DNA from 2 places in the Shewanella sp. HL-SH8 genome. Region 1 is predicted to be linked to the other one. Evidence: predicted binding sites of a transcription regulator. Region 1 holds the regulator's gene; the other holds the start of a gene.
What was found. The regulator LexA, encoded in region 1, represses DNA repair genes until DNA is damaged. The targets are predictions, from matches to a motif close to TACTGTATNNNNATACAGTA.
Positions count from the first base shown of each region.

Region 2: ACRWQN_RS10125 (YebG family protein) is a predicted target of LexA. The motif match lies at 2,083-2,102, and genes of this name have one in related genera.

Region 1 is NZ_CP195039.1:599,914-605,343, reverse strand. It holds gene mtr (tryptophan permease) at 1-668, opposite strand, end outside; gene plsB (glycerol-3-phosphate 1-O-acyltransferase PlsB) at 668-3,091, opposite strand; gene lexA (transcriptional repressor LexA) at 3,342-3,959, shown strand; gene ACRWQN_RS02710 (cell division inhibitor SulA) at 3,956-4,474, shown strand; gene coxB (cytochrome c oxidase subunit II) at 4,864-5,430, shown strand, end outside.
Region 2 is NZ_CP195039.1:2,286,979-2,292,408, reverse strand. It holds gene prc (carboxy terminal-processing peptidase) at 1-330, opposite strand, end outside; gene proQ (RNA chaperone ProQ) at 353-976, opposite strand; gene ACRWQN_RS10130 (GAF domain-containing protein) at 1,253-1,711, opposite strand; gene ACRWQN_RS10125 (YebG family protein) at 1,787-2,071, opposite strand; gene ACRWQN_RS10120 (paraquat-inducible protein A) at 2,255-2,881, shown strand; gene ACRWQN_RS10115 (paraquat-inducible protein A) at 2,970-3,566, shown strand; gene ACRWQN_RS10110 (MlaD family protein) at 3,553-5,430, shown strand, end outside.

The DNA of each region.
Region 1 (5,430 bases):
TTACCGTAATATTTAACCAGACTGGGTACATTACCATGGTAACCAAAACTGGCCAGGCCAAATGGCAATGCAGCTAACATATAAGGCAAGTATCGAGCTTCACCATCAGGCTCAAACAATCGACTTGGATCTATTTCAATTAATAAGTTACCCGTAGCTAAGAAAAAAGTGATCACCATACCACCAAGCATAATGGTGGTAATGCGATCAACGGCTTTAGTGCTGATTAACACAATAAGTGCAAGCACCAACGCAAACACTAATCCGGCGATACTTTGCGGTAAGCTGATGCCAATGGCCTGCAGACTATGATTAACAATCGAGCCACCGCCACTAATATAAGCGTAAGTTAGGATGTACAACACAAAAGCAATTGATAAGCCATTGACTATTCTACCAAATTGCCCAAGCGTATCACGCGTTAACGTGTCAAAACTGGCCCCAGGCTCAAAATGTAAATTGGCTTCCAGTAATAGTAAACCAGACATCAGCATACAAAACCAAATACCTACTAACATCAGTACAGAATAACTAAACCACATACCTGCCCCGACCACGGGCAACGAGAACATTCCCGCGCCAACAGTCGTACCAGCAATAATCATTGCCCCACCAATAAGAGACTTACTTTTGGGGCTATTTTTAGCCGCATTCATGTGGTTTGCCATTAATTTAAATGCTCCGCGTTTACGCTATCTTCAATGGTTTGTCGCACTGATGGACGTAATAATCCATTCGCGTGGTCGCGTATACGGAACACTTCATCTAATGGCTCACGACTGCATAAATAACCTAGCTCTTTTAGTTTCACGCTCAGGGTATTGTACAATTTTTTATCGTAGAACTCTGGTGCAGTAATACCGTGCAACGCCCCTAACCTTTGGGCCAATAAATGGCTGTCTCGTTCAAGCTCAGCACGCTCTAATTCAGGTTTGATCCCTAACAAATTAAAGATAATGGCATAACGCTGTAATGTTTCACTGACGGTTTCAGCTAATAGCTCTAACTGGGTGATATTCGCTTGGACAACAACACAACGTTTATCACCACTAATTAAATTCTCCTCAACCATTTGATCAAGCACTAAATCAACATAAGCGGGAAGATCAGCAATACCCATAAATAATTCTGCTTTCATCAGCGGGTAAAAGTCCTCAACCACTGCCAGAATTTGTTCACGATTACATTCTTCATAGCGCACTAAACAACTGGCAATTAGGGAAGGAATAATCATGATATGAATAATGTTATTACGATAATAACTCAAGGTAATAGCGTGGTTAGGGTCAATTGCGACAATGTCCCCTAGTGGGTCTTTTTCTAAGGTAAATTTATTGAGTGATAAGCAATGCTTAACAATGGATGGACCATCACCTTCTGCAACCGATGTATAGCTTGAATAAGGTGCTTGCTTTAACAGTTTTAAATAGAAATTTAGCTGACGCTCAAGCTGATGACGTTCTAACGCATTTTGCTCTGAGGCCAGTAATACTAAACTGGTTAACGTGACTGAACTTGCTGCAGCGGCACCATTTATGTTGGTCATCACCTGGTTGGCAAGTACGTTTACCGCAGGCGTAACCCATGATGGTTTTTGGTCAGGATCTTTGGCAATCTCTTCACGCCAATCAGGAGATTGTTGTTTCAAAAAGTTTTGTAAATTGATTGGCTCGCCAAAGTTTACGTAACCCTGGCCAAAATTACCCAGCTTACGAATAGCACCAAATACCTGCCAAAGCGATTCCTTCTCTTTTTTCTTACCACTTAATTCTTTATGGTAAGTAGCCACTTCCATCACGTGGTCATAACCGAGATAAACAGGCACTAACGTCACCGGCCGCTCAATACCACGCAGCACACTGTTAATTGTCATGGCTAACATACCGGTTTTAGGTGCAAGCAATCTACCAGTGCGTGAACGACCACCTTCGGTAAAGTATTCAACGGCGTAGCCCTTAGCAAACAGTTGATCTAAATACTCACGAAAAATAGCGGTATACAGTTTGTTGCCATTAAAACTACGGCGAATGAAAAATGCACCACCACGACGGAACATTGGGCCTGCAGGCCAGAAGTTTAAGTTGATACCGGCTGCAATGTGCGGCGGCACCATACCTTGGTAATACAAAATATAAGACAGCAGTAAATAGTCCATGTGGCTGCGATGACAAGGCACATATACAATTTCATGACCGTCATGATGCAGTTGGCGCACTTGCTCAGCGCCTTTGATGTTAATACCACTGTATAGCTTATTCCATAACCAGGTGAGAAAACGCTCAGCAATACGTACTAAACTATCTGAATAGTCGGCCGCGATTTCGTCCAGATACTCAATCGCAGTTTCACGCGCTTTCTCTTTGGAAATCTTCTTGTTTGCCGCTTCTTCTTCAATGGCCTTATTGATCGATTCAGACTTTAATAACGAAGCAAACAGAGCTTGACGGTTAGGCAGTTGTGGTCCAGTCATGACTTTACGTTGACGGCGAAAATGTACCCGAGCCACCCGAATTAATTTATGGGCAATGGCTTCATCAGTACCATGTTCATCGGCTAAATAGCGTAATGACATTGCGTTAGAGAACTGCACAAAACTATGGCGACCTAGAAATAGAATCATTAACCATTTACGTAACCAGGTAGGGCTTTCACGTTCAAGCACAGCGGCTTTCATTGTGTCATCTTCTTTGCCCGGAGTACGGCCCCAGTAAAGACTCACTGGTACTAGTTGGATGTCTAACTCTGGCTGCTGACGGTGAAGTGCTAATAAACTGGTAAAAAAGTGTAAAAACTTTTCGCCACCTTCTCGTTTACCAATAATGGGCTTTCGCCCTTCTAAACAAACGACTCGAGGCACTTTCATACCATCAAGTTGTAAAGGCTCGTAAGGACTTGGTAAGCCAAGGCCCTGGGTCATTTCGCTTAATGCTGCAGTGTCACTGATCGACTCTGTCTTCATGACATAAACAATGGGCTTGTCTGGATCGAAGTTTAGATCTGCAAATGGGTCATGTGGCACAACTATCGTTTGCACCATCAGCTTTTGAACCCTGCGTAACAGTCTAAGCATGATTGAATCTGGTTTTGACATAATAATATTCGCAATAAAGCCCTTTTAATATGGGCGCATAGGATACCAGAAACTGGTTACCTTTCACTATATGCTGTACGCATCAAGCAGCGCTTTTAAATTCAATAACAAATAAAGTAAAACATACTATTGATAAATAGAGTAAAAAAATCATTTTTAATAATAAAATTAAAAAATAATTGGTGAATACTTGCGCAAACACAAACACTGTATATAATGACAGTTACTGTATAGAAAGACAGGAAATAACATGAGACCCTTAACACCACGCCAAGCTGAAATTTTAGAGCTTATTAAAAACAATATCTCTGAAACTGGTATGCCACCTACTCGTGCAGAAATCGCTACACGCCTAGGTTTTAAAAGCGCAAATGCCGCTGAAGAGCATTTAAAAGCCTTGGCTAAAAAAGGGTTTATTGAAATCATGCCCGGCACATCTCGCGGTATACGATTGACCCAAGAAGACGAACCTGAAGAAACAGGTTTACCTTTAATTGGCCAAGTCGCTGCCGGTGAGCCCATTTTAGCGCAAGAGCATGTTGAACAGTACTATCAAGTTGATCCTAATATGTTTAAACCTGCCGCAAACTTTTTGTTAAGGGTTCGCGGTGACAGCATGAAAAACATCGGCATTTTAGAGGGTGATTTACTCGCCGTTCATAAAATACAGCAAGCCAGAAATGGCCAGGTCGTTGTTGCTCGTGTTGAAGATGATGTGACAGTGAAACGTTTTGAGAAAAAAGGCAATGTCGTATATTTGCATGCTGAAAATGAAGCGTATGCACCTATCGAAGTCGATTTAAGTTACCAAAGCCTCACTATTGAAGGGCTTGCAGTTGGTGTAATTCGTAATGGAGAATGGTTATGAACAAACTAATGGGTACATCCCCTCGTCATCCTGGTTTATGGGTAGATTTGCCAACTGCAGATATTAATTTAGCGCAGCCTATCACCACACTTCAAACCGAAACCAATGGTAAAGTGGAACTCAGTCAATATGCTAGCCAATTGGCACAATTAAGCCAACAAGGTCGCTGGATAGTGCTAATTAACCCTGCCAATATCAATTACAAACAGATGTTAGCTAGTGCTGGGGTAAGAATGGATCGCGTATTGTTAGTACATGCAAAGGATGAAATTGAAACACTTTGGGCAATGGAAAAAGCATTAACCAGTGGTACATCAAGTGCCGTTATTTCATGGACTCAACCTTTAGATGCACGCGACAGTCGCCGATTAGAGTTAGTCGCAAAAAGTGCCCGAGCATTAGGTGTCGTTATTGAAGATGTAAGCACTCACTTAGGCACTAATTTGGCAACTAAAGCGATTATTTCAAATCAAAATAATGCTGTTAAAACAATTAATTTCACTTCATTTCATTAGTACTAAACGCCGTGTTTACTGAGCCCTGTCTATGTACAGGGCTTTTTTATGCAAACTTTCAGTTAATTAGCTATAAAAGTGATCTTGATCAATGTTTAATCTACAAGTAATGTATTTAACAGGGTTGAAACATTTTTAACCTAATTGAAACGCTACAGTCTAGATTTTATCTGACAGATAAAAGCGTCAAATCAGAATTGATAGGTTCAGTTGTAGGTGCCAGCGTGGTGCACATAAATACAAATCCGTAAGCCTTACACGCTTACAACCACCAGGGTACTTTGAGGTCATCAAGCTTTTTTGGGAACCGAAGAGTTTACATAGAGCAGAGACTTACTGTGTGACTCTTCTTTGTAGTTGCTATTCGCAATTGGCAGAGGAGAAGTCTTGTGAAGCAATGGTTGTATTGTGTAATGGCGGTGTTACTGGCACCTCCACTTGGGGCAAACGAAATGCCCCTCAACATGACAAAGGGTGTAACGAATATCAGTGGCCAGGTTTATGACCTCCATATGATTATTCTTTATATTTGCTGTGCTATTGGTGTTGTGGTGTTCGGGATCATGATTTATTCAATGATCTATCATCGTAAATCCAAAGGCGCGGTCGCGGCAAATTTTCATGAAAGTACCAAAGTAGAAATTGCTTGGACCGTGATCCCATTTGTTATTTTAATTGGTATGGCCATTCCAGCCACTAAAACCCTTATCGCTATGGAAGATCCGTCTGACGCGGACTTAACCATTAAGATCACTGGTTCGCAGTGGAAATGGCATTACAGTTATTTTAATGAAGATGTCGAGTTCTATAGCATTTTATCCACTCCTCGCACCCAAATTGACGGTGATGAAACTAAAAGCGCAACCTACTTATTAGAAGTAGACAAACCTTTGGTACTGCCTCTCAATCGGAAAGTGCGTTTTTTAATGACATCAGATGATGTTATTCACTCTTGG
Region 2 (5,430 bases), 1.7 Mb from region 1:
AGGTGATATATCACCTGCTTTTACCATGTCATCAAACTGACTTTTATATTGGTCAAAGTTATTAATATCTGCTTGAGTCAATACATTGCGGCGATAATCGAGTTGCTCTAAAAATCGTGCGTATATCTGCTCTGAAAAAGCATCATCAAGGTCGAAACGATGATAATGCGCACGAGTAAACAAATTTGTTACTCGTTTACTCGCAGCCTGATGTTGAGGCTCTTGGGCTAGTTTGGGTAACTCGCTGATTTGAATCGTTGGTGAAATTGCCCATGCAGAAAATCCGACGAATGCACAAGCAATTGACGCGGCCAATGTAAGTTTTCGCATCAACAAGTTACTCCTTTAATTTTTATAATAGTATGTGGGCTACACGTACTTTGATGCTCAAGCCAGAATCTAACTGAACATGGACATCTTCTTTCTTAATGTCGGTAATCGTTCCAGCAACTGGCGATGCACCTAACTTCACGTTTACACGTTGGTTGGTAGATAGGTCTTCCATTTTTGCAGGTACTAGATTAACAACCGGCGCAGCTACTTTAACTGGACGCTCTTTTTTAGCTTCTGGTCGAGCTTTAGGAGCCACTTTCTTAGCAGGCTTTTTAGCAGCAGGCTTAGGCGCTTGAGCTTGACGTTTAGCTTTGGCTTTGTCTTGGCTCTCTTTCAACGTGGCTTGAGCATGATCAATATGCTCTTGCTCTAAAGCGCCACATTCATTGCCGTCTAAATCAACACGCTGCACGCCAACTTTAACACCTTTAAGGTATCTCCAGCTGCTAGTGTAACGACGCAAAGCAACGCGAAGTTGTGTTTTACTAACCCTAGAATCATCAGCTAACCGTTCAGCCAAATCTTGAAATAAACCAATTTTTAATGGCTTTGTGTCGCCCTCTGCAATAAAGCATGCAGGAAAGGTTTCATATAAAAACGCTAAAATTGCGTTGGTGTCGGTCAACTTGTCTGTTGATTCCATTTTTACTTCCACGTTAAATAAGGGGACTAAATCGGCAGATATAAATAAGCCTGTAGTCGTTCATCTTTTGCTAAGATTTTCAGTTTACTGACACTTAGCCTACAAATTAGCATTAACAGCCGTTCTGCTAAAGCCTCTGAAACAAACTCTAACAAATTTTCAGCTATTTACACTAGCATCTATTTGGCTTTTCACAGATATGTGAATGCTCAAGCAGGCTATTATAAAGCTCACAGCAGCGATTGCGACAATCATTTACTATTTTTTGCCTGCAATTTAATCAAATAGGCAAGTTTCAAACTGTTTTACCAGTAATTCAATCCCATCTTGATCATCTTGGTCAAAACGATTGAGTGATGGGCTGTCTATATCAAGTACCGCAATGACCTTACCATTTTGGCGAACAGGTACAACGATTTCTGAATTACTGGCCGAGTCACAGGCAATATGTCCTTCAAACTGATGTACATCGGCTACTCTTTGGGTCTGATTTAGTGCAGCGGCGGTGCCGCAAACACCCTTACCCCAGGGTATTCTTGTACAAGCAACTTTACCTTGAAACGGACCAAGTACAAGTTGCTCATCTTTAGTGATATAAAAACCGGCCCAGTTTAAATCATCAAGATTGTCGTTTATTAATGCTGAAAAATTTGCCATTGCAGCAACAATATCGTCCTCACCTGCCATTAAGGCTTCCACTTGACGAGTTAACGTTCGATAAAACTCAACTTTCATTGTAATTCCTTGATCCCAAAATATTACTTTAACTAATTTAACCCATAGGTTAACAGTAGTTTTTATTATTTGAAATTAATCTTGTTTAACGGTCTTCTTCTTTGGCTTTGTTTCTGCTGGTGTAGCCGTTTTAACAACACCACGAAGTACATTAGATAATTCGTCTTTATTATTTGCTAAATAGAAAGCAAGTTGTTCGCAGGTAGCGTCATCTAAATTAGCATCAGAAGCAGCTAGAAATGGTACTAAATTATCGACTATATCAAGCATTTTGTCGTAGGCATCGGCTTCTTTCTTCGATGTGAAAGTCATTTTCTCAACCCCTTCTCTTACCACGACAAATTGAGTTATCACTGCCATGAACATATCTCCACTGTTTTTATATACAGTGCCAAGGTTGACATAGTTAAAGGGTAATACGCAATAGTCATCAACATAATAATTGACTTGTTTTATGATTTTGTTCGATATTGCTCATTAAATTTTTAAATGTCGTATAATATAAGCAGCTTAATGATAAGGAAAATTTAAATAATAAACATAATGCCAGAGCCTAAGCTATTTAAAGCAGTCATTCTTTGTCGCTCATGCGATTTAGTTATTCGAAAGCGCGCATTGCCTTCTAATGTCAGGGCGCTGTGTCCGCGATGCGATACAGCTCTGTATGACACACCCTATTGCTCTATAAACGGCCTTTTAGCTTTATGTATCACCTCACTTATTTTATTTTTACCTGCTAATTTGTTACCTGTACTTGAAATTAACTTTCTAGGCAGTATTCGTACTACCACCGTTTTTGAATCTGCTGTAGCGGTATGGGGACAGGGATACTGGATTGTAGGTTTGGCCGTGATAGCCTCCGCAGTTGCCGCTCCTGCGTTGTTAGTCTTATCTATTCTATTTCAAGTATTAATTATAAAGTTTAATTTAACCTCTTCTTTTTGGCAGCAAACGTTCCGCGGCCTACTCAAAAATCATGGTTTACTTTCTCAATTAACAATGCTCGAAATTTATGTAATTAGTTTTTTAGTCTCGGCATTTCAGCTATCTGACTTTTCTGATGTTTATTTCGGCATGGGAACATTAAGCTTTTGTTTATTATTCTTATCAATTCTATTTTTACAGCGTGAATATAATCTTGAGCATATGTGGAGTTTTGTGAATGACTGATAATAACGAAGTCACTCATTCGACTTTGTCACAAGCAGAAGTTGATAAAGGTAACCAATTAACCTCATTAGCGCCTCAGGGTCAGAAGATGGGGGTGTGTTTATGTCTGGTGTGCAAAAAAGTTAATCCGACAACCGAGCAAAATTGTAGTCGCTGTCATTCACGCCTGAGCACCCGAAATTATGCTAGTATTCAACAAAGTTGGGCTTTATTAGTCACAGCAACCGTTTTGCTGGTCCTAGCGAACATTTATCCAATTACCTTACTAACCAATCGTGGTGTAGTGACTAACGATACAATATTTAGCGGCATTGCACATCTTGTCCATTTAGGCCTTTACCCGATTGCCATCATTGTGTTTACTGCCAGTATTCTTGTACCTTGGCTTAAAATTTTCGGACTGGGGCTGTATTTATGTGCCATCAGCTTTAATATCCCTATTTCTAAACGAAAAATGATGATCGGCTTTCACATTATTGAATGGATTGGGCGCTGGTCAATGTTAGATCTATTTGTTATTTCACTCACTGTGGCATTAGTGAATATGGGGCAACTATTAGATGCAAAACCCGCTCCTGCGGCAACCGCCTTCGCATTAGTAATATTATTAACACAACTCGCAGCAAAAGTGCTGGACACTCGCTTACTTTGGGACCGCTTGGAAACTCATAATGACGCAAATTGAATCGCCAAAAGTTGTAAAGAAAAAACTATTTTCTCCTATCTGGTTACTCCCTATTGTTGCTTTGGTACTTGGCACTTGGCTAGGCATAAAAAGCATTAAAGAATCCGGCGTTGAAATAAACATTCACTTCCCGAGTGCAGCAGGCATTGATATCGGTAAAACCTTAGTAAAATATCAAGGGTTAGCTGTGGGTAAAGTCACGGATGTCAGCATTGATGAAGATCTTAATGGCGTAAATGTAAAAGTCGTTATGGACTATCGTGCAGATCCTTTTTTGAACAAAAACACTCAGTTTTGGTTAGTTAAACCAAAAGCCAGTATTACTGGTGTTGAAGGACTTGAAACGCTATTTTCGGGTAATTATATTGCCATTCAACCGGGAGATGGTAAATCACGCACTAATTTTGAAGCACAACGAGAGGCACCAGCTATTACTCCTGGTAGTGAAGGCATGGTTATTGAACTTCATACCGATAAGCTTGGCTCTATTGACGTAGGTTCATCTATCTTTTATCGACAAATACCTGTTGGTAGTATTGTAGGTTATCGATTATCAGGTAGCTCAAATGTTATTATTAGCGCCTTTATTCAGGAGCAATATTCGCATTTAGTGCACTCTGACTCTCGTTTTTGGAATGCATCAGGCCTCAGTATTGATGCCTCACTATCTGGGGTCAAAATCAATACCGAAAGTCTTGCTTCAATTTTAGCAGGTGGCATTAGTTTTAATACCGGCAGTGAAACCACTCAAGCTGAGAATGGGGATATTTTTAGTTTATTTGAAGACGAAGAGCATGCTAACGGCGGCTTAGTATTTAATCTGCACTTACAGAATGCCGAGGATATTAGCGAAAACGCGAGCTTGGTTTATAGAGGCGTTACTGTCGGTAAAGTTGAAAAACTTGCATTAACTGACACAGGAGTAACGTTACAAGCTGCAATTGAATTACAATATCGCTCATTATTAGCAGCGGATTCTCGATTTTGGATTGCCGGTGCGGACATTTCTTTTGCTGGTGTGAAGAATCTATCACGCTTAGTGACAGGCAATGTGATTAATATTTTACCTGGCACTTCTTCTGCTGCAATACCGTCAAGTTACCCGCTTGAAACCCAGGCTCCAGATCTACTTAAACAGCAGAAGTTATTAATAAACTTAACATCAGACTCACACACTGGTATGAGTATTGGAGCACAGGTCAGGTATAAACAACTACCAATAGGAAAAATTATTTCGACCCAATTGACTGAAGATTTTAGTGCGGTTAAGTATCAGGCTGAGATTTATCCCGAATTTAAATCACTTATCACTCAGGGCAGTTTTTTTGTAAGTGAACAGGCAATCAAATTAGACGCATCCTTAGATGGAGTTAAATTTGAAACACGTGATTTAACAACATTACTTGAAGGAGCGATAACATTAGTTCCCAGTCGAGCTAAGGAGACCGTCAAGTCAGGTAGCGCATTTACCATTTATAATAGTATCGATTCTGCACAGCAGTTATTTACTGAACAACAAAAACTTAAATTGACTGTTATTAGCCAAGATGGTGCAGGCTTAAGTGAAGGCGCACCCATTTATTATAAAAAAATGCCTATTGGTCACATTACAAAAATTGAGTGGCAAGCTAAAGAAGATTTATTTGCACTGCATTTATCTATTGAACAGCAGTTTAAGCAGTTACTGCAACCTAAAACGGTATTCTGGCGTAATGATGCTGTGACAGTGAATGCAAGTTTGGCGGGAGTGCAAATTGATGTAGCACCGCTTGCAGGGGCAATTAAAGGCAGTATTTCACTCGGTTTTATTGATGATGAGCTGTTTGAATCAGTTGATACTAAAACGTTATCGACACAAACCAAG